Regions from separate parts of the Kocuria sp. PD6 genome, predicted to be linked through region 3. Evidence: riboswitches for the same ligand, from Rfam matches in the RefSeq annotation. Region 3 holds a riboswitch; each other region holds the start of a gene.
The links. A riboswitch is a leader RNA that binds a small molecule or an ion and turns the genes downstream of it on or off. The one in region 3 is predicted to bind S-adenosylmethionine.
Positions count from the first base shown of each region.

Region 1: linked by a shared signal. The riboswitch ahead of Q9R22_RS05810 (O-acetylhomoserine aminocarboxypropyltransferase/cysteine synthase family protein) and the one ahead of Q9R22_RS00525 (bifunctional o-acetylhomoserine/o-acetylserine sulfhydrylase) in region 3 are both predicted to bind S-adenosylmethionine.
Region 2: linked by a shared signal. The riboswitch ahead of Q9R22_RS05855 (LLM class flavin-dependent oxidoreductase) and the one ahead of Q9R22_RS00525 (bifunctional o-acetylhomoserine/o-acetylserine sulfhydrylase) in region 3 are both predicted to bind S-adenosylmethionine.

Region 1 is NZ_JAUZUS010000005.1:30,521-37,119, forward strand. It holds gene Q9R22_RS05800 (hypothetical protein) at 22-1,296, opposite strand; gene Q9R22_RS05805 (CoA-binding protein) at 1,445-1,936, opposite strand; gene Q9R22_RS05810 (O-acetylhomoserine aminocarboxypropyltransferase/cysteine synthase family protein) at 1,933-3,357, opposite strand; SAM riboswitch class I at 3,419-3,516, opposite strand; gene Q9R22_RS05815 (hypothetical protein) at 3,535-3,774, shown strand; gene Q9R22_RS05820 (succinate dehydrogenase/fumarate reductase iron-sulfur subunit) at 3,887-4,582, opposite strand; gene Q9R22_RS05825 (succinate dehydrogenase cytochrome b subunit) at 4,582-5,559, opposite strand; gene Q9R22_RS05830 (DUF3995 domain-containing protein) at 5,705-6,223, opposite strand; gene Q9R22_RS05835 (AMP-binding protein) at 6,233-6,599, opposite strand, start outside.
Region 2 is NZ_JAUZUS010000005.1:39,899-46,497, forward strand. It holds gene Q9R22_RS05840 (ABC transporter permease) at 1-65, opposite strand, end outside; gene Q9R22_RS05845 (aliphatic sulfonate ABC transporter substrate-binding protein) at 62-1,111, opposite strand; gene Q9R22_RS05850 (ABC transporter ATP-binding protein) at 1,116-1,919, opposite strand; SAM riboswitch class I at 1,927-2,018, opposite strand; SAM riboswitch class IV at 2,147-2,261, shown strand; gene Q9R22_RS05855 (LLM class flavin-dependent oxidoreductase) at 2,339-3,766, shown strand; gene Q9R22_RS05860 (trans-aconitate 2-methyltransferase) at 3,866-4,504, shown strand; gene Q9R22_RS05865 (SdpI family protein) at 4,574-4,966, shown strand; gene Q9R22_RS05870 (SMR family transporter) at 5,108-5,353, opposite strand; gene Q9R22_RS05875 (alcohol dehydrogenase) at 5,639-6,599, shown strand, end outside.
Region 3 is NZ_JAUZUS010000001.1:104,033-110,631, reverse strand. It holds gene Q9R22_RS00550 (S9 family peptidase) at 1-1,609, opposite strand, end outside; gene Q9R22_RS00545 (CPBP family intramembrane glutamic endopeptidase) at 1,678-2,442, shown strand; gene Q9R22_RS00540 (VOC family protein) at 2,494-3,132, opposite strand; gene Q9R22_RS00535 (hypothetical protein) at 3,413-3,718, shown strand; gene Q9R22_RS00530 (hypothetical protein) at 3,794-4,135, shown strand; SAM riboswitch class IV at 4,100-4,220, shown strand; gene Q9R22_RS00525 (bifunctional o-acetylhomoserine/o-acetylserine sulfhydrylase) at 4,297-5,685, shown strand; gene Q9R22_RS00520 (homoserine O-acetyltransferase) at 5,688-6,599, shown strand, end outside.

The sequences.
Region 1 (6,599 bases), on a different contig from region 3:
GGGACCGCTCGACGGCTGCGCTCAGCGGCGCTCGGGCGAGGGGATCGGGGAGTCGCCCGAGCCGTCCGCGAGATCCTGCTGGACCTGGGTGTCGATCGCGCCGGTGAGGGCGTCGTCGTCCGCGGGGGAATCGTGGGTCGCGTCCCGGAGCTGGTGCTCGTTGAACTCGGAGAACTCCTTGTCCTGCGCGCGACGCTTGGTCAGCAGGGCGCGGATCCGGTTGCGGCGCCCGGCCTCCACGCTGATGTCCTCGCGGTGACGGAACCACCACCACAGCATGACGACCACCAGGACCATGCCCACGTACCCGATGATCGGGTAGACCACGCTCATCAGGGTGCCGAAGCCCGCGAGGCTCACCACGTAACCCACCGCGCACAGGCCCAGGAAGATCGGGACGTAGCGGTGGCGGTGGTTCACGGTGACCCGGCGACCCAGGGCGTAGAACATGCTGATGGTCGTGTTGTAAATCATCACGAACGTCACCACAACCATCCCGAGTGCGGCCCACGGGTGCATGGTTTGGAAGAGCTGGAGCATGGGCACCTCGGAGCCGCCCACGGCATCGAAGTTCACGAGTAGGGCGAAGGCGTTCATGGCCAGCAGAACGGTGTAGACCACGCCGCCCAGCAGCCCGCCCCAGCCGGCATCGCGCGGGTTGAGGGCGTTGCCGCCGATTACCAGGGACATGGACACGCCCAGCATCAGGGCCATGCACGTGTAGTTGATCGCGGACAGCCACCACGGGCTCACGGGGGAGTCCGCCTGCACCGCGAGCTCGTGCAGCGATCCGAGATCCACGGGGAGCTTGGTCAGGGTGTAGCCGAAAGCCACGATCACGGCCACGAAGATCGCCGGGGTGACCGCCGAGATGATGTTGGTGACCTTGTTGACGTTGAGCAGCCCCGTGACCATCACGAGCACCACCATGATGGCCGAACCGATCCATGCGGGCAGCCCGAACTGTTGTTCCAGTGTGGAACCCGCACCGGCGAGCATCACGATGCCCATGGCCAGCAGGGTCAGGCTCACCGCGATGTCCAGGAACCGGGACACCACGGGAGAGGACACGGACCGGAAGACCCGGCGGTGTTCGTCCGCCAGGAAGTAGCTGCCGATGTGGATGATCACGGCACCCGCGGCGATCATCAGGATCCCCGAGACCACCGAGCCGGCCAGCCCCCAGACACCGAACGAGATGAAGTACTGGATGACTTCTTGACCGGTGGCGAAACCGGCACCCACCAGCAGGCCCACGAAGGCCAGGGTGACTTGCAGGGTTTTCTTGGCGGACACGGGAGCAACTCCTCGGGGGTCGGACGGTTCTCATGTGGCTCGGATCACATCCTGGGCCTTCTCCACCGGTCAAGCATAGGGAGTGGGCTCCTCCGCGCCACGGGACAGCGTCCGGCCTGCGACGTGATGTCGCCGACACCTCCCGATCTCAGGCCAGGACCTGGCGCTTCGAGGAGATCACTCCGGTGTTGAACCCGGCCAGGTGGAGACCGCCGTGGAAGCGCGCGTGCTCGATCTTCACGCACTGGTCCATCACCACGTCCAGCCCGGCGTCCTCTGCGATGGCCGCCGCTTCCTCGTTCCACGAGCCCAGCTGCAGCCACAGGGTCTTGGCGCCCACGGCCACGGCCTCCCGTGCCACGCCGGGCAGGTCCGCGTCCTTGCGGAACACGTCCACGAGGTCCGGGACCTCGGGCAGCTCCGCGAGCGACGGGTAGACCTTCTGGCCCAGCACCTCGTCCAGCACGGGGTTCACGAAGTACACGCGGTACGGGCTCGACGACTGCAGGTACGTGGCCACGAAGTAGCTCGCGCGGGACGGCTTGTCGGACATTCCCACGATCGCGATCGAGCGCGTGCCCCGCAGGATGCCGAGCCGTTCGGGGGCGCTGGGGCCCACCCAGGTGCGTTGCGTGCTCATACCTGTTCTCCTTCGGCTCCGGGCAGCGTGCAGGCCGCCGCACTGTTGTCCTGGTCCAGGGTGGTGCGCGCCGCGTCCGTGAGCGCGGCGGAGGGGGCGATGACGCCGCCGTCCCGGTTCCTACCGCTGGCTGCGCTTAGTGCCTGGTCCAGGTCCCACAGGATGTCCGCGGCGTCCTCGAGACCCACGGAGATCCGGATCAGGTCCTCCTTGACCCCGCCCGCGGCGAGCTGTTCGGAGCTCAACTGCTGGTGGGTCGTGGATGCGGGGTGCAGCACAAGGGTGCGGGCGTCCCCGATGTTGGCCAGGTGTGAGGCCAGTTGCAGGCTCCCGATGAATCGGGCGCCCACCTCACGGCCGCTCAACTCGTCCGTGCCGGCCACACCGAAGGCGAAGACGGATCCGATGCCGTGGGGCAGGTACTTCTGCGCGCGTTCGTGGTGGGGGTGGCCCTCGAGTCCCGCGTAATTGACGTAGGAGATGCGTGGATCCGTGGCGAGCCACTGCACGACCTCCTGCGCGTTGGCCACGTGGGCGTCCATGCGCTGGGGGAGGGTCTCCACACCCTGCAGCAGGTTCCACGCGGCCTGCGGGGTCAAGGACGGCCCGATGTCCCGCAGCTGCTCCGAACGCAGTTTGGTCAGGAACCCGTACTCACCGAAGTTCCCCCACCACGTCACGTTGTTGTACGAGGGAACCGGTTCGGTCATGGCCGGGAACTTCCCGTTGCCCCAGTCGAAGCGGCCGGATTCGACCACCACGCCACCCAGGGTGTTGCCGTGCCCGCCCAGGAACTTGGTGATCGAGTGGATCACGATGTCCGCGCCGTGCTCGAACGGGCGGCACAGGTACGGGGTGTTGAGGGTCGCGTCCACGATGAGCGGGACACCCGCCTCGTGGGCCACCGCGGCGAGCCCCTCCAGATCGGCGATCTCACCGGAGGGATTGGCCACGAGCTCTGTGTACACGGCCTTGGTGTGCTCGGTGATCGCAGCCTTGTAGTCCGCCGGGTCGGTCCCGGGGACGAAGGTGGTTTCCACGCCGAAGCGACGCAGGGTCACGTCCAGCTGGGTGACCGTTCCGCCGTAGAGCTGGGACGAGGCCACCACGTGGTCACCCTGGCCACACAGCGCGGCGAACGTGATGAACTCGGCGGCCATCCCGGAGGACGTGGCGACCGCCCCGATCCCGCCCTCGAGGGAGGCGATGCGCTCTTCCAGGGCCGCCACGGTGGGGTTGCCGATGCGCGAGTAAATGTTGCCGTACTTCTGCAGCGCGAACAGGTTGGCGGCGTCGTCGGCGTCCTTGAAGACGAACGAGCTGGTCTGGTAGATGGGCACGGAGCGGGCCCCGTGCTCGGCGTCCGGGGTGCCGCCGGCGTGCAGGGCGCGGGTGCGGAAACCGAACTGGTGCTCGGCCATGGATGTCCTCCTCGTCGGCCGGGTACGGCTCCCGTCCGACAGCTGCCCGGGGCCGCGCAGCACTCCATCGGTCCTGGCGGTAGCACCGTGCAGTTGGCCGAGCACTGCGGGTTGCTGCGGCGTCATGGATCCAGGTCTCTCGGCCGCTCGGGATGGTGCGCCTATTGTGTCGCGCGCGTGGGTGACGGACCAAACCGTGCGGATCGCAGCCGCCCGAAAGCGGGTGCGATTGATTCAGAGGGCGCGCGCCACGGGTGCCCCGCCGCGAAGGTCACGCTGCAGAACAGGTTCCAGCGTTCCCTGGCCCGCAGGATCCCGGATGCCACGGTGGTCGAGGACTCACGCTCGGCGGCCCGCACCACCGCGCGTCCCGCCGGGCCGTTGCGGCTGCCCTTTCCCCGGTGGCGCAAGGGCTGACCCGCCCGTCCGCGGTTCGGCCCCCGGTCGGTGGGGCCCGCGGTGAAAGCGGTGAACTTCCCGCCCGTGGGGTCGCCGACTGCTGGTGAGCTCGCTGGCTTCGGGGCGGAACTCAGCCGTACTTCTCGGGGTCCTTCCGGCGCAGGTTTTCCCGCGCCACCGCGGTGAGGTTCTCGAGTGGCAGCCCCGCCGGGCAGACCTCCGTGCAATCGCCCAGCAGGGAGCACGGGCCGAACTCGTGCTCGGCGGCGTCGAGCACCTTGCTCGAGCGCTCGTCGCGTTCCTCGGGCGTCTTGGCGAGCGGCGGCAGTTCCTTGAGCAGCGTGCCCACGTAGAGCTGGCCCGAGCCGTTGGGGCACGCGGCCACGCACGCGCCGCAGCTGATGCACCCAGCGGTGTTCAACGCCTTCATCGCGACCGGGAACTTGGCCTCCTTGGCCACGCGCCGCAGGGCCTTCTTGTCCACGGACAGGTCCTTCTTGACCGGGAACGCTCCCGCGCGCAGGGGCTCGATGAAGATCTCGTCCCCGTCCCGGTAGGCCCTGAGCGACTGAGTGCACGAGGCCCGGTTCTTCTCCGGCCCGTGGGCCACGCCGTCCACGGTCACGCCGCACTTGCCGCAGATGCCCTCGCGACAGCCGTCGTCGAAGCTCACCGGCTCTGTACCCTGGCGCTCGAGCGTCTCGTTGACGGCATCGAGCAATTCGAGCACGCTCATCTCCTCGCGGGCCTGCACGGGGTGGACGGTCTCGAAGCCACCGGGCTCGTCCTCGCCCGCCTGGCGCCACACGTGAACGGTCAACAGCATCAGCGCACCACCTTGGTCAGTACGGCCACGGGAATGCTCACGTTCCCCAGGGCGACGACGCCGCCCACGGCCTTAGCGATCGTGTCCACCTGTCGTACCCGTCGCGCGGTTCCGGTCACCCCGGTGTCCATCGCGGCGGTCCGCAAGCCGTGGATCATGTGTCCGGCGAGCGCGGCCATCGAGGCCGTATAGAACACCGCCACGGACGGCCGGGACAGGCTCGCCACCAGGTTGCCGTACGCGTCACCGTGGGTGTGGCTTACGGAAGCAGCAGGCCGGGCGCCCGCCGTCAGGTCCAGCACGTGGTGCACCGTGAACAGTCCGAGCACCGCGCCCGTGGAGCGCATCGAGCGGGCGATGATCCGGGGGACGGAGCGGCGTCGGCCCCGGGGGCGCTGACGTGGCGCGTGGCCATCTAAGCGGCTGGCCAGGAAGGCGCCGTTGAACGCCGCTTTCCGGTACCGTTGCGTCCCGCTCGGGGGAGGCGCGAGGGGGAAGCCACCCCGCAGCACCTTCTGCGCGGCGGCGCCCACCCGCCACGTGATGGGCCGGAGCGCATCCGCCACCGCGCGGCCCTCGGCGCTCATGGCCCGCAGCGTGAGCTCGGTTCCGGCCAACACATGGGTCGCAGCACTTCCGATCAACCCGATACGCACGACCCACAGCACGGAGTTGCGGGGCAGCACCGGCGCGCCCACCGTGCGAATGAACTCGGCGTACTCGTTGTAGTGGTCCCGGCCTAGGTAGACCTGCATGTTCCCGGCCATGTGCCCCACAGTGAACACGCTCAACACGGTGCCAGAGGCGGCCATGGCGAGCTTGAGGTCGGAGCTGTGGGTGTCCCCGAACATGCGCTGCCAGGCATCGCCGGCCACGGCAGCAATCCCGGCAGTGACGGACGCGTCCGCGGGGGCTGTGGCCGTGCGGGTAGTGCCGGTGACGGGTCGCTCGGTCGAGGGCTGCGCGGCGGAATTCATCACTGAGCCATCTTAGAAGTTCCTTCGGGGCATAACAGTTCGCGGGGTCACACGCGGTCATGCCCGCAGATCAGGAAGAAGCCTGGGTGGTGGTCATCCGCAGTTGGTGGCGTGGGTTCCCCGGTCGGCTCCTTCGTGCGGATGTTCACCTCCCGATAAGTGACTCACGTGTGCCGTGCGGGCGCGTCCGCGCCGGCCGGGACCGCCACAGATGGATCAGCAGCGCGGCACCCCAGACCAGGAACAGTGGATCCCACAACCATGCGTGACCGATCATGGCTAGTCGCTCGTATCCGGTGGCCGGGCGGATGAGCCCGATGAGCACGGCATTGCTGATCACCGTGTTGGTCCCGCCGTAGACCACCAGGACCACGGCACCCACCCAACTTATGGCCCGCCAGAACCGCCGCCAGGGCACCCTGTCGTAGGCTTCCGCCACTGGGATGACGGCTGCCATGAGCTTGAAAAGCGAAACCATGCCCAGCCCCAGCCCGACGGCCAGGGGTGCCTCGTAGGACAGCCGTACCGTCCACTGCCCCACGGTGTCCAGCAACCAGTGCCCGCCCAAAGCCCAGTAGAGGCTGAATCCGGCATGCACGACCCCGGCCGCACACGCCAACCAGACCCAGCCGCGACCGCCGTGGGATCGGGGCAACAAGCTCATGTGGTCAAGCTAAGCACGCCCTGCCAAGACCTCCGCGATCGCGTTTAGCGCTTCCTCGTTCTGCAGCGAGGAACGGTCGCCCAGCTGCTCGCCCTCGTAGAGCTGGGTCAGCAGGCGGCGCGTGATCTTCCCCGAACGGGTCTTGGGCAGATCCGGAACCACGATGACCTCGCGCGGTTTGGCGATCGGGCCGATCTCCCGGGCCACGTGCGCGCGCAGCTCCTCGCGGACCTCGTCCGCGGACAGCGATTGCGCATCCGTTGTGAGCACCACGCACGCCAAAATAGCGTGGCCCGTTACCGCGTCGCGGATCGGGGTGGCCCCGGCCTCCACTACGTGGGGGTGGGTCACCAGGGCGGATTCGATCTCGATCGTC
Region 2 (6,599 bases), on a different contig from region 3:
GCTGCTTCGGAGGACGCGCCGTCCGAGGACCGCGGTGCGGCGGAGGAGGTGTCGTGAGTGCTCATGAGGACTGCTTCCCTTCGATCACCTGGGCCACGGCGGCCGCATCGGCGTGTTGTGCGTAGTGCTGCTCCACGATGTTCGCGAGCGCCTCGTCCACGTCCTGCTGCGAGGAGACGTCCCCGGATTCCACCAGGATGGGCCCGACCCGCTCGAGCACCGCGAGCTGTTCGGGGCCCGGAACGGGGTCGATGTCCAGGTGGGTGCGCTGCCAGACCCGCCGGGCGGTGTCGCGATCGATGCTCGCGCCTTCCGCGAGGATCGCGATCCCCTCCTCCGGGTGCTGCAGCGCCCACTGCCGCGCGTAGGCGTACGTGTTCACCACGTCCTGCGCACCCGTGGGATTCAGCTGCAGGAACACCTCCCTCGCGTTGAGGAACCCGTACGTGTTGAACTCCAACTGCCGGTGGAACAGCACGTCCCCCGCCTTCTCCGCGGCGGCCATCACGGGGTCCAGTCCGGACCATGCGGCCACCTGACCGGTGTCCAGCGCGGTGCGCCCGTCCGCGTGCTGCAGGTTCACCACGGTGACGTCCTGTGCGCTCATGCCCGCCGCGCCGAGGGACTGCAGGAGGAAGAAGTACGGATCCGTGCCCTTCGTCGCGGCCACGGACGTGCCCGCGAGGTCCGCCACGGTGCGCACGGGGGAGTCCGGGGTGCGCACGAGCGCGGACCACTCGGGCTGTGAGAACAGGTCGATCGTCCTGATCGGCGAGCGGTTGGCACGCGCGAGCAGTGCGGCGGAACCTGCCGTGGAGCCCACGTCCACGACCCCGGCGCGTAGCGACTCGTTGGCCTTGTTGGAACCGGCCGAGTACACCCACGTCACGGTCTGGCCGTGGGCGCCGGCGACCTTCTCGAGCCAGCCCTTGGCCTTGATGATCAGGGACAGCGGGTTGTAGGTCGCGTAGTCCAGGTAGATCTCGTGCGCGGAACCGCCGGCCACACCGCGGCCCGGACCTTCGCCCTCCATGACGCATCCGCTCAGGGGCAGCGCCAGCGCGGACAGGCCGAGTGCCTGCAGTGCGCGGCGTCGGGACAACTGCGCCATGCGCTCAGCGCTCCACGCCGAGTAGGGCCAACAGGTGGGCGCGCAGTGCGGTGATCTCACTGTCCTCGCGGGAGCGCGGGCGGGCCAGCTCGGGGGAGATGATCTCGGCGATGGTCGCGGGGCCCGTGGCCGTTTCCCGCGCGAGCACCACCACGTGATCGGAGAGCACCAGGGCTTCCTCGACGTCGTGGGTGACCATGAGCACGGTCGTGGGATCGGCGCGGTGCACGTCCAGCAGCAGATCCTGCATCCTGATCCGGGTCAGGGCGTCCAGGGCCCCGAAGGGCTCGTCCAACAGCAGGACCCGCGGGTTCCGTGCCAGGGCCCGGGCGAGGGATGCGCGCTGTGCCATGCCCCCGGATATCTCCGAGGGACGGTGATTCGCGTGGTGGGACAGGCCGACGAGCTCCAACAGCTGCGCCACCCGCCGCTTCCCCTCCTGGGCGGGAGTCCCGTGGGGCAGACCCAGTGCCACGTTGCGCGCCACGCTGCGCCACGGCAGCAACCGCGGTTCCTGGAAGCCGACGGCGCAGCGCGGGTCGATCTCGCGCACCACCGAGTCGTCGATCCGGACTTCGCCCTCGCTCGCCGTGCCGAGCCCGGCCACGGCGCGTAGCAGGGTGGACTTGCCGCACCCCGAGGGGCCCAGGACGGAGACGATCTCGCCCGGACGCACCGTGAAGGTCACGTCCCTCAGGACCTCGTGGACATGCGCTCCGTGGTGTGCGGGGAAGGACTTGCCGACCCGGTCGAAGGTGACCGCCGCGGCGTCGACGGCAGATTCCGGGCGCGTGAGGATATGGCTCAATTCATCAACTCCATCGTTCCTGGCATTAGCACCTTGCCCGCGTGGGGCTGGTTGCTGCGACGTCAACGAGCCAGGTCTCTCAGCCGCTCCGGATGGGAACCCCACCATTGAACGGGCCGGGAGCCCGCGGGTGCAAATCGTGTGACGCGCCGGGGCGCCGTCGTGACGTGCCGTAACCCCAGGTGTTTCCGAGGACCGGGGATCCCCGTTAGGATCGATGCCACAACGATCACGAGTGCCGACGTTTAGCCCTGGCTTGTCGGACGGCAACCCTCTCCCGTAGCGGGGTGCCCCAGGTGAGGATCGGGCCGCATGACACACCGCATGCGGCAAGTACGGCGCCACACAAGCGCGCTGGACCCGCAAGGTAGGCCGCCGTAGGTGGTGCACGGGGCGCGGGTCGTGTTCCTGCTGAGGGGCTGACCGAGATGAGCAAACGGATTTCCGTCAACGCGTTCGACATGACCTGCGTGGATCACCAGAGCTTCGGGTTGTGGCGCCACCCGCGGTCCCGGGCCACCGAGTACAACACCATCGAGTACTGGACGGAGCTGGCCAAGCTGCTGGAGCGGGGCAAGTTCGACGCCCTGTTCCTTGCGGACGTGGTGGGCATCTACGACATCTACAAGAACTCCGCGGCTCCGGCCGTGCGTGACGGGGCCCAGGTCCCGGTCAACGACCCGTTCATGCAGGTCTCGGCCATGGCCGCCGTGACCGAGCACCTGGGTTTCGGCGTGACGAGCGCGGTGACCTACGAGCAGCCCTACACCCTGGCCCGCAAGTACGCCACGCTGGACCACCTCACCAAGGGCCGTGTGGGCTTCAACGTGGTGACCTCCTACCTGCCCTCCGCCGCCGAGAACCAGGGTCTGCCGCGCCAGATTGAGCACGATATGCGCTACGAGATCGCGGAGGAGTTCCTGGACGTGTGCTACAAGCTCTGGGAGGGCTCGTGGGAGGACGACGCCGTGGTGCAGGACCGTGAGACGGGCGTCTACGCGGATCCCACCAAGGTCCACCCCATCCGGCACAGCGGGGAGCACTTCACCGTTCCCGGGGCGGGGCTCACGGCACCGTCCCCGCAGCGCACGCCGCTGATCTTCCAGGCCGGCGCCTCCTCGCGCGGGCAGGCGTTCGCGGGTAAGCACGCGGAAGCCGTGTTCATCGGCGGGTTGCGCCCGGACCTCACGCGTTTCGTGACTGACAAGATCCGCGACCGGGCTCGGGCCGAGGGCCGCAGCCGTGACGACGTCAAGATCTACGCGATGCTCTCCGTGGTCGTCGCGGACACGGACGAGCAGGCCCAGGAGAAGTACCGCGATTACCTGCAATACGTGGACCTGGAGGCCTCCCAGGCGATCATCGGTGGGTGGTCCGGCGTGGACCTGTCCCAGTTCGACGAGGACGAGGCCCTGAACTACATCAAGACCGACTCCATCCAGTCCTTCTTGACCCCGTTCACGCTGCAATCCAAGGACAAGCAGTGGACGCGCGAGGAGATCGCCAAGCACTGCGCCCTGGGCGGGATGGGTGCCGTGCTCGTGGGTTCCGCGCAGACCGTCGCGGATCAGCTCGAGACCTGGGTGGACGAGGGCGGCCTGGACGGCATCAACCTGGCCTACCACGTGAGCCCCGGTTCCTTCGAGGACTTCGTCGAGTACGTGGTCCCCGAGTTGCAAAAGCGCGGGCGCTACCGTACCGAGTACGAGGGCACCACCCTGCGCGAGTCCCTCTACGGCGAGGGCCAGCCGCGGGTCAAGGACACCCACCCCGCCGCGAAGTACCGCGGCGCGTTCGTGGGCGAGCCCTCCGTCGCGGACACGCCGTCCCGCGAGCTGGTGGGCTGACACCTCCCTCCAACGACGACGCCGCTCGCGCCCGGTCCCGCAGGTCCGGCAGGGCGGCGTCGTCGGCTTCCTCGCCCGTTGCCAGGGCGGGACCCCCGTGTGAGAGTGGAACGCGTGCAACCCGGTTACGACCACTTGGCGAACGACTACGAGAAGGCTTTTCCCGCTCCCTTCCGCACGGCGCTCGAACGGCGCGCGGTGGAGGCCTTCGCGGATCACGTCATCGCGGCAGGGGCGCCCGGCCCCGCGATGGATGTGGGGTGCGGCACGGGCCACGTCACGGCCGCACTGTCCGAGCGGGGTCTGCACGTGGTGGGGGTGGACCCGTCCGAATCCATGCTGGGTATCGCGCGCACATCGTACCCGGAGGTCGCCTTCGAAGCCGGCGATGCGAATCCCACGTCGTGGGGTGGTGCAGCGGGGCCTGACCGCCGAGTGGCCGCCGTTCTTGCGCGGTTCAGTCTGATCCACGTGCCACCCGCGCGGCTCCCCGGCATCCTGGACTCCTGGGCGGACGTGATGGCACCCGGAGGGGTGGTCATGGTGGCGTTCCAAGCACTCGACGGAGAGCGTGCCGTGGTCTCGTTCGATCACGCCGTGGCTCCGGCGTGGCGCTGGCATCCGGACGTGATGGCCGATCATATGAAGCATGCCGGGTTCACGGAGGCCTGGCGTACCGTCAGTCGCCCGGACGCAGAACATCGCTTCCCCGAGTGCCACCTGTTGGCGGCACGGTGACCTGATCGAGCACGAGATGGATGGGTTGTTTCATAGGGTGGGGGAAATGCCCGTGACCCGGAGGGAACCGTGGACGAGGACCTGCTCGGAGTGATCATGCTGTCGTTCAGCACGGTCCTGGTGTGCGTCGTGACCGTGGTGATCGTCAGGGCAGCGGCCGTCGGCTCGCTCGATCGCAACGGGGCCGTGGGCCTCCGGACCCGGCACACGCGCGCGACCGACGCCGCGTGGTCCGCGGGTCACGCCGCGGCCCTTCCGAGGGTGCGGTGGTCCGTTCCCGTGGCCGTGTGTGCCGTGGTGGCGGCGATCGTGTTGCTCGTTCTGGGGCGGCCCGAATGGGGCATCGTCGCCGGGCTGGTGGGTGTACTGCTGCAGGTCGCGGTGCTGGTGTCCGCCGTGGGGCCGGCCAACCGTGCCGCTCGGCGGGCCGCGCAAAAGTCGGCTCCGGAACCCCGCGCCTGAGACCGGAACCCCGCGCCTGAGACCGGGGCGCATCAGCGGCGTCGTCGACGGCGCGGCGGGCGTAGGGGGGGCACGACGGGGCGCTCGCGGGAGGCCTTCGCCGGAATGGAGAGCGGCCGGTGCGGGCGGCCAGGTTGCGGGTCAGTGACTCGCTTCGAGCTCCACGAGCAGGACACCGGCGGCGGCCCAGATCCCGTAGGTGACCCCCAGGGGCATCCCGCGGCGCAGTACCAGCGTGAGACACATGAAGGCCCCGGTGTACCCCAGCACCACCACGGCGTACAGGGCGGGTTGTCCCAGGGCCGCCTTGATGCTGAGCGTCGCGGTGACCTCCGGGAGGACGGCCCCGGCCAGGAAGAACCAGGCCATGACGTTGCCCTGCCTCATGACACCCGGTCCCGGCGGTTGCGAACACCGGCGACGGCGCGGTCGGGCGCTGTGGCGCTACTCGGGCAGGAGATCAACGCCGGTGAGCCTATAGCGGCGGCACCCGGAGCCACGCCGTGTGACCGAAGTCGGGCGGCGGCTGCCGTTGACCGCGCGGGGCGCGCGAGCGTCGTCGTCCCTCGAACCGACGGGAGCGAGCCCGTGGACGATTGACCCCGGCGGCCTAGAGTGGTGACACAGCTTACATGGTAAGGCGACTTCCACACACGCTACGAGGGAGTAAACATGAAGGTTTTCGCGCACACGGAGCCGGGTGGAGCAGCCCAGGAACTCGAGGTGGAACGGCCCGAACTGGAAGGCTCCGCGGTCATGATCCGCGTGACCAACTCGGGGGTCTGCCACTCGGACGTGCACTGCCAGGACGGGTACTTCGACCTCGGCAGCGCCGGGCGCTACGAACTGACCGCGGCGGGCGCGCAGTACCCCGTGGTGCTCGGGCACGAGATCGTGGGTGAAGTCGTGGCCGCGGGACCGGACGCCACGGTGACGCCCGGGGACACCAAGTACATCGTGTTCCCGTGGATCGGTTGCGGCGAGTGCCAGGCCTGTTCGGAGGACCGCGAGAACTACTGCAGCGGGAAGAAGCGCAACCTCTCGGTGCAGCGCCGCGGCGGCTACGCAGAGGAGGTCCACGTGCCGGACGAGCGCTACCTGGTGCCGCTGGGCGACATCGACCCGTCCTTCGGCGCCACGCTCGCCTGCTCCGGCCTGACCTCCTACTCAGCGGTCAAGAAGATCATGCCGCTGCCCGCGGATAAGCCCGTGGCCGTGATCGGCGCGGGCGGTGTAGGGCTGATGACCATTGCGGTGCTCAAGGCCCTGGGTCACGAGAACATCGTGGCCGTGGACATGAGCGAGGCCGCGCTGAAGAACGCCCAGGCGGTGGGCGCGTCCGCCACGGTGGCCGTGGGCGGCGAGGACCTCGTGGGCGACATCGTCCGGGCCGGCGGGGAGAAGATTGCCGCGGCCATCGACCTCGTCAACAACGGGGACACCTCCAACGCCGCGCTCTTCGCCATGGCCAACGGCGGGACCCTGGTCAGCGTGGGCCTGTTCGGGGGCCAGTACCAGTTCCCCACCGCGCTCACCGCGTTCAACCTGCTGAACATCCGCGGCAATTTCGTGGGCAGTCTTCCCGAACTCAAGGAGCTCGTGGCGCTCGCCCAGGACACGGATCTGCCCAAGC
Region 3 (6,599 bases):
CCGCGCGGCGCACGATGCTCACGGGGATCCGGGTCCCGTCCTCGGTCACGGCCCAGTCCCGTTCCACGGTGTAGTCCTGGCTGCGGTACCCGCCCAGCACGGTGGCCTCGCGCCGCAGGACGGGCTCGCCCACGCCGTACTCGTTCGTCCCGGACTCGCCGGGTTCGGCCGTGGGGATGTCGTAGACGCGCGGCGGCGTCACGAAGGACGTGTAGGACACCCGCACCACGGGGTTCTCGTACTCCGCGGAGAGCACGCCACTCGTGTAGAGCTCCTCGTCGAACGCGGCCTCGGCCCCGTCCAGCCGCGACGGCGACGCCGCACCGGCCGCCGCGCTCGACGCCGCGGCGTCGTCCGAGTCCGCAAGGCGGCCTGAGCCCGTGTCCGATGTCGAGGGCACGGCCTCGCGTGGGCCCGCAACGATCTCGTCCACCGCGCGGCGCGGGATCAGGCGGACCCGGGGCGTGGTGTCCGCGCGCAGGGCCACGACCAGGTGGGTGGCGGTGGGAACACAGGACTCGATCCGCACGTCCTCCGACGCCGGGATGACGTCCGTGAGCTCGAGGTCCGCGAGGGCACGGCCCGCGTGCCCGAGCGGCATGAGGCTCACCCGGCCGTTGGGGGCGTGCGCGTCGTGGGTCAGGAGCACGTAGTCCTGGCCGGCCACCGTGAGGGGTTCCACCTCGTAGAGCACCCGGTCCTCGCGTGAGATCATGACGCGCCAGGGCAGGGAAGCCGGCCCAGCGGCGTCGTCGGACGCATCGGCGACCGGCTCATCCGTGGGGGAGCCGGTCAGCTCGGTCAACGGCAGGATCCGGTACTCGCTGTACTCGGAGCAGGACGAGGACAGCATGAGCCACCGCTTGTCCGCGGAGAGCTCGGCCCCGAGCCACAGACCGGGGTCGTCCTCCTGGAACAGCAGCTCGTCGGAGGAGGCATCCCGGCCGATGACGTGCCGGTACACGCGCCACGGCCGCCAGGACTCGTCCACGACGATGTAGATCAGCTGGGAGGCGTCCGGTGTGAGGAACGCGCCGTACGAGGTCTGCCCGATCCGGTCCGCGAGCAGTTGTCCCGTGGCGAGATCCTTGACCTGGATCGTGAACCGTTCGTCACCTGCGGTGTCCTCGGACCAGGCCAACCTGGAGCCGTCCTCCGACACGCTGAAGGCGCCCAGCGCGTAGAAGTCGTGCTCCTGGGATGCGGCGTTAGCGTCCAGGAGGGTCTGTTCGCCGTCCAGTGCGGTGCCCGGTTCCACGGTGGGCGGTGTCCACTGCGCGGGGTCGGTGACCGGGACGCGGCAGAAGATCTGGTGGGCGCCGCCCTCGACCGTGCGCGTGAAGTACCACCAGTCCCCGCGACGCGACGGCACGGACAGGTCCGTCTCGAGCGTGCGGTCCTTGATCTCCCCGTAGATCCGCTCGCGCAGGGGCGCCAGATCCTCGGTCGTGGCCTCCGCGTAGGCGTTCTCGGCGGCCAGGTGCGAGCGCACCTCGGGGGAGTCCTTGTCCCGGAGCCACTCGTAGGGATCGGCGAAGGTGTGCCTGTGGAACGTGCGTTCCACCGGGCGGCTCGGGGCCACGGGATAGCACGGCTGCTCGGAAGTCATGCCCACAGTCTAGGGGCGGGTGGGGACGCGCAGACGTGGTCCCGCTCGCGAACGGCCACAATGGTCCCGTGCAGACTCCCACCCCTTCGCAGTGCGCTATGTCGCGCACCGACACGTGGCTTCAGATCGTCCTGGTGCTCGGCGTGTCCCTCGGGGCGTCCGCGGTTTACGCCGTGCTGGATCTGGCCGAGGTGCTCATGCGGTCCTCGCTGGCCGACACCACGACGACGCTCAACCGGCCCCTGAGCAGCGTCCCCCTGATCGACGCGTTGCGTCAGCTCACGGGCATCGGCTTCGCGCTCGTCCCCGTGCTGCTGGCCCTGTACCTCATGGCCGGGGTGGCGCGGGGGATCCCCGGCGTGCTGTGCAGGATCGGGGTGGATGGGCGCAGACCCGCGTGGGACACGCTGTGGGGAATGGGCCTGTTCGCGGTGATGGGCGGCGGCACCCTGGTGCTCTATCAGGTGGGCCGGTCCCTGGGGATCACCGCGCAGATCACCACATCCACCATGGAGCAGACCTGGTGGGCGGTTTCTTTGCTCGTGCTCTCCGCGCTGCGCCACTCGATCGTGGAAGAGATGATCGTGGTGGCGTTCCTGTGCGAGCGCTTGCGATCCCTCGGATGGTCGTGGTGGCTCGTGGCGGTGGCCTCCGCGGTGGTGCGGGCCAGCTATCACCTGTACCAGGGGTTCGGACCCACGCTCGGGAACCTGGTCATGGGACTCGTGTTCGTGTGGCTCTACCGCCGCGGCGGTCGACTCATGCCGCTGCTGATCGCCCACGCCCTCCTGGACACCGTGGGCTTCCTGGCCCCGCAACTGCTCGCGGGCTGATGCCGGAGACCGGGCGGAGCGGCGTCGTCGGCCGCACCGAAGGGAACCAGATCAAATGGTGACGGTGCCGTCCGGGGTGTCGAACGAGACGGCCATGACCCCGGGGGTGCCGTTGGGGGCGCACCAGGTGACGTCCAGCGAGCCCAGGACGTCCTCCACGGGACCGCCGAGCCACTCCGTGACGCGGTCGGGGGAGCCGGCGATCTCCATCCCGCTCAACCGGACGTCCGTGATCCGCGCCTGGGACGGGTGCATCTCGTCCTCGGAATCGAAGTGCACCATGAACGGCAACTGCGGGTCGGAGATCAAACCCTTCACGCCGATCTGATGCCATTCGAGCTGCCGACCGTCGGGGAACAACCGGCCACCGGGCACGGAGGGGCGGCCCAGCTTGGCCTCGAAGGGCGCGAGGTCGGGGACCTCTACGACCCAGCCGAGCCAGCCGCCGCCGGCGTCGGAACGGGCACGGACGGCCTGACCGAACGGCGCCTTCTCCGCGGCGGGGTGCTCGAGCACCGTGACGACCTCCACGTACTGGTGGTCGGTGAGCGGCAGGATCATGTTCCGGGTGCCGAAACGGGGGTGCACACCGCCCTTGACCGGTTCGATCCCCAACCGGTTCGCGATGCGTTCGGTGGTGGCCTCGAGGCCGTCGGGCTGAGCCGCGAAGGAAACGTGATCCAAGTTCATGACGCCATGGTGACACCGGCCACACGGGCCACCAAATCGAGCGCGAGCCCGGCGAGTGTGTGACCTGCGCCGCCCGCTCCGGTGGGCAGGGCTGGCTCTCCGCACCTCCCGAGACCTGGCATCGGGACGGCTGATTCGGGCGGGGACTGTGTGGGTCCAGGTCAACGAGACGCGCGTCTCAGAGGCTGGAGTTCGCAGCATCAGCCGGGGAGTCTCCGACCGAACCCTCGCTATATGACCTGAGACCGATATCGATCCCGATCACTACGAGGTGGTTCCCGTGTCCGCAAATGCCGTCGGTTTCACACTCCTGATCCTCCGAGTCGCCCTGTTCCTGGGGAAGTTCGTGCGCGTCAAGGTGGGTTGGGTCCAGAGCCTGTTCCGCAGCGACGAGTACTACCCCGCCGGCACCATGACCAGCCGCCCGTCCTCCGTGGAACCGTTCTCCCGGCACATGTCCATCGCGGCCGTGGTTGGCGGCGTTCACCATCCTGGCGGTGGTCGGCATCGCGTTCAACGTGGCCATTTTCCTGTGGTTGGCACCCCGCATCATCGGTCGCTATTGGTTCGGGCGCGGTATCGGTGACTTCCACCCGTCCATGGGTGTGACCGCCACCGGGCTGATCCTCATGCGCGTGGTGGACCCGGAGGCCAAGACCCGGTGTTCGAGGCGTTCGGTGACAAGCAGCTGGTGTTCGAACCGTTCTTCGGGGGCGGGTTGGTCACGGCGCTGGCCATCCCCGTCATCTACCTGACCGGCGTGAGGCCGTTGTTCTTCGTGATGCTCGCGGTGTTCGTGATCGCGGTGCTCACGGGTCTGTTCTACTTCCATCCACGTGAGACGAAGGACCGGGAACTGCACACCCGGGAGATGGAACAGCAGGAACGAGCGGCCACTGACCCCGAGCCCGCTCGCAGCGTCCCCGGCTTGACTCCCGCCCCGCCGGGTTCGGACAATGAGGTAATAGGTCACGAGAGTCAGCGCGAAGCCCCAGCTAGCTGACCGGCAACCCTCCCATCCGCGGTGGGGTGCCCTGGGTGAGGACCTGGCCGTGGCGTCGACCGACGTCATGCGGCAAGCGCGGGTCATTGGTGCCCGGTCACAGCACGGGCACCGTGCGGATCGCCACCGGACCCCTGATCCTTCCGAGAAGGAGTACGGCCATGAGCACCGCTCCCACCCCCGACAATCCCCAGGGCTGGTCGTTCGAAACCCGACAGATCCACGCGGGCCAGAACCCCGACCCTGTGACCGGGTCGCGCGCCCTGCCGATCCACCAGACCACGTCCTTCGTGTTCCCGGACGCCCGCACGGCGGCGGCCCGGTTCGCGCTCGAGGAGATGGGGCCCATCTACTCGCGCCTGACCAACCCCACCACGGAGGTCGTGGAGAACCGGGTCGCGTCCCTCGAGGGCGGCGTGGGGGCCCTGATGGTCTCCTCCGGGCAGGCCGCGGCCACGCTCGCGATCCTCAACCTGGGCGGCGCCGGGACCCACGTGGTGGCCAGCCCGTCCCTGTACGGCGGGTCGTACAACCTGCTCAAGCACACGCTGCCGCGCATGGGCGTGGAGACCACGTTCGTCTCGGACCCGGACAATCCCGCGCAGTGGCGGGACGCGGTGCGCGAGAACACCGTGGCGTTCTTCGGTGAATCCATCCCGAACCCCCGCAACGACGTGTTCGACATCGAGACGATCGCCGGGATCGCCCACGAGGCGGGTGTCCCGCTCATCGTGGACAACACGATCGCCACGCCCTACCTGGTGCGGCCCATCGAGTGGGGCGCGGACATCGTGCTGCACTCGGCCACCAAGTTCCTGGGCGGCCACGGCACGGCGATCGGCGGGTTCATCGTGGACACCGGAGCGTTCGACTACTCGCGGGACCCCGAGCGCTTCCCCGGTTTCAACCAACCGGACGAGACGTACAACGGACTCGTCTACGCCCGCGATCTCGGTGCGGACGGTGCCTTCGGCGTCAACCTCTCATACGTCCTCAAGGCGCGCGTGCAGTTGCTGCGCGATCTGGGGACCTCGATCTCTCCGTTCAACGCGTTCTTGATCGAGCAGGGCATCGAGACGCTGTCGTTGCGCATGGAACGTCACGTGGCCAACGCGCAGAAGGTCGCCGAGTGGCTCGAGGCCCGCCCCGAGGTGCGCTCGGTGTCCTACGCAGGTCTCGAGTCCTCGCGCTGGCACGACCGCGCCCTGAAGTACGCGCCCAACGGCGCCGGGTCGGTGCTCGGCTTCGTGCTCGACGGCGGCCGGGACGCCGGTGTCGCGTTCGTGGACGCCCTGAGCCTGCACTCCAACGTGGCGAACATCGGTGACGTGCGCTCGCTCGTGATCCACCCCGCCTCCACGACGCACGCCCAGCTCAAGGACGAGGAGCAGCTCGCCGCGGGCGTCGAGCCGGGCTTCGTGCGACTGTCCGTGGGACTCGAGGGCATCGACGACATCCTCGCGGACCTCGAGGCCGGATTCGCCGCGGTGGCCGCGGGCGGCGGTGCTGTCGGCGACGCGGCGTCGTCGCCGGAGGACACGGGGAACTGACCATGACGGTCGTGGGCAACGGGCCGCGCACGCGCTGCGACGGCGTCGTACGGAGGGCCGAGCTCGGTGAGCTCGTGCTCGAGTCCGGGTTCCGGCTGCCGCACGTGCACCTCGCGTACGAGACGTGGGGCGAGCTCGCGGCGGACGGTTCCAACGCGGTGCTGATCGAGCACGCGCTCACGGGTGACACGCACGCGGCGCGCGGTGGCGCGGGACACGTGGACGCCGCGAGCGCTCCCGAGGGCGCGGCCGCCGTTGCGGACGGTTGGTGGGACGGGCTCGTGGGCCCGGGCGCCGCGATCGACACGGACCGCTATTTCGTGGTGTGCGCCAACATCCTGGGCGGGTGCTACGGCAGCACGGGGCCCTCGAGTCCCGCACCGGACGGCACCCCGTGGGGCTCGCGCTTCCCGCGCGTGACGGTGCGGGACTCGGTGGCCGCGGAGGCGCTGCTCGCGCGGGCGCTCGGGATCTCCCGGTGGCGGCTCGTGATCGGCGGGTCCATGGGCGGGGCGCGGGCCCTCGAGTGGGCCGTGACCCACCCGTACCGGGTGGCCGCGTGCGCCGTGATCGCGGCTAACGCCCGGGTGGGTGCCGAGCAGCTCGCGTGGGGCCAGGCCCAGGCGCTCGCGATCCGCCAGGACCCGAACTTCCGGGGCGGGGACTACTACGCGGGCGAGTACCCGGAGGCCGGTCTGGGGCTCGCGCGGCGGATCGCGCACATCACGTACCGCAGTGCGCACGAGCTCGAGACGCGCTTCGGGCGCGAACCCCAGCCCCGCGAGGACCCGCATGCGACCCACGTTGCGGACCGCGGTCGGTACCAGGTGGAGAGCTACCTGGACCACCAGGCGTCCAAACTTGCGGGCCGCTTCGACGCGAACTCGTACCTGAGTGTCAACGAGACCTTGATG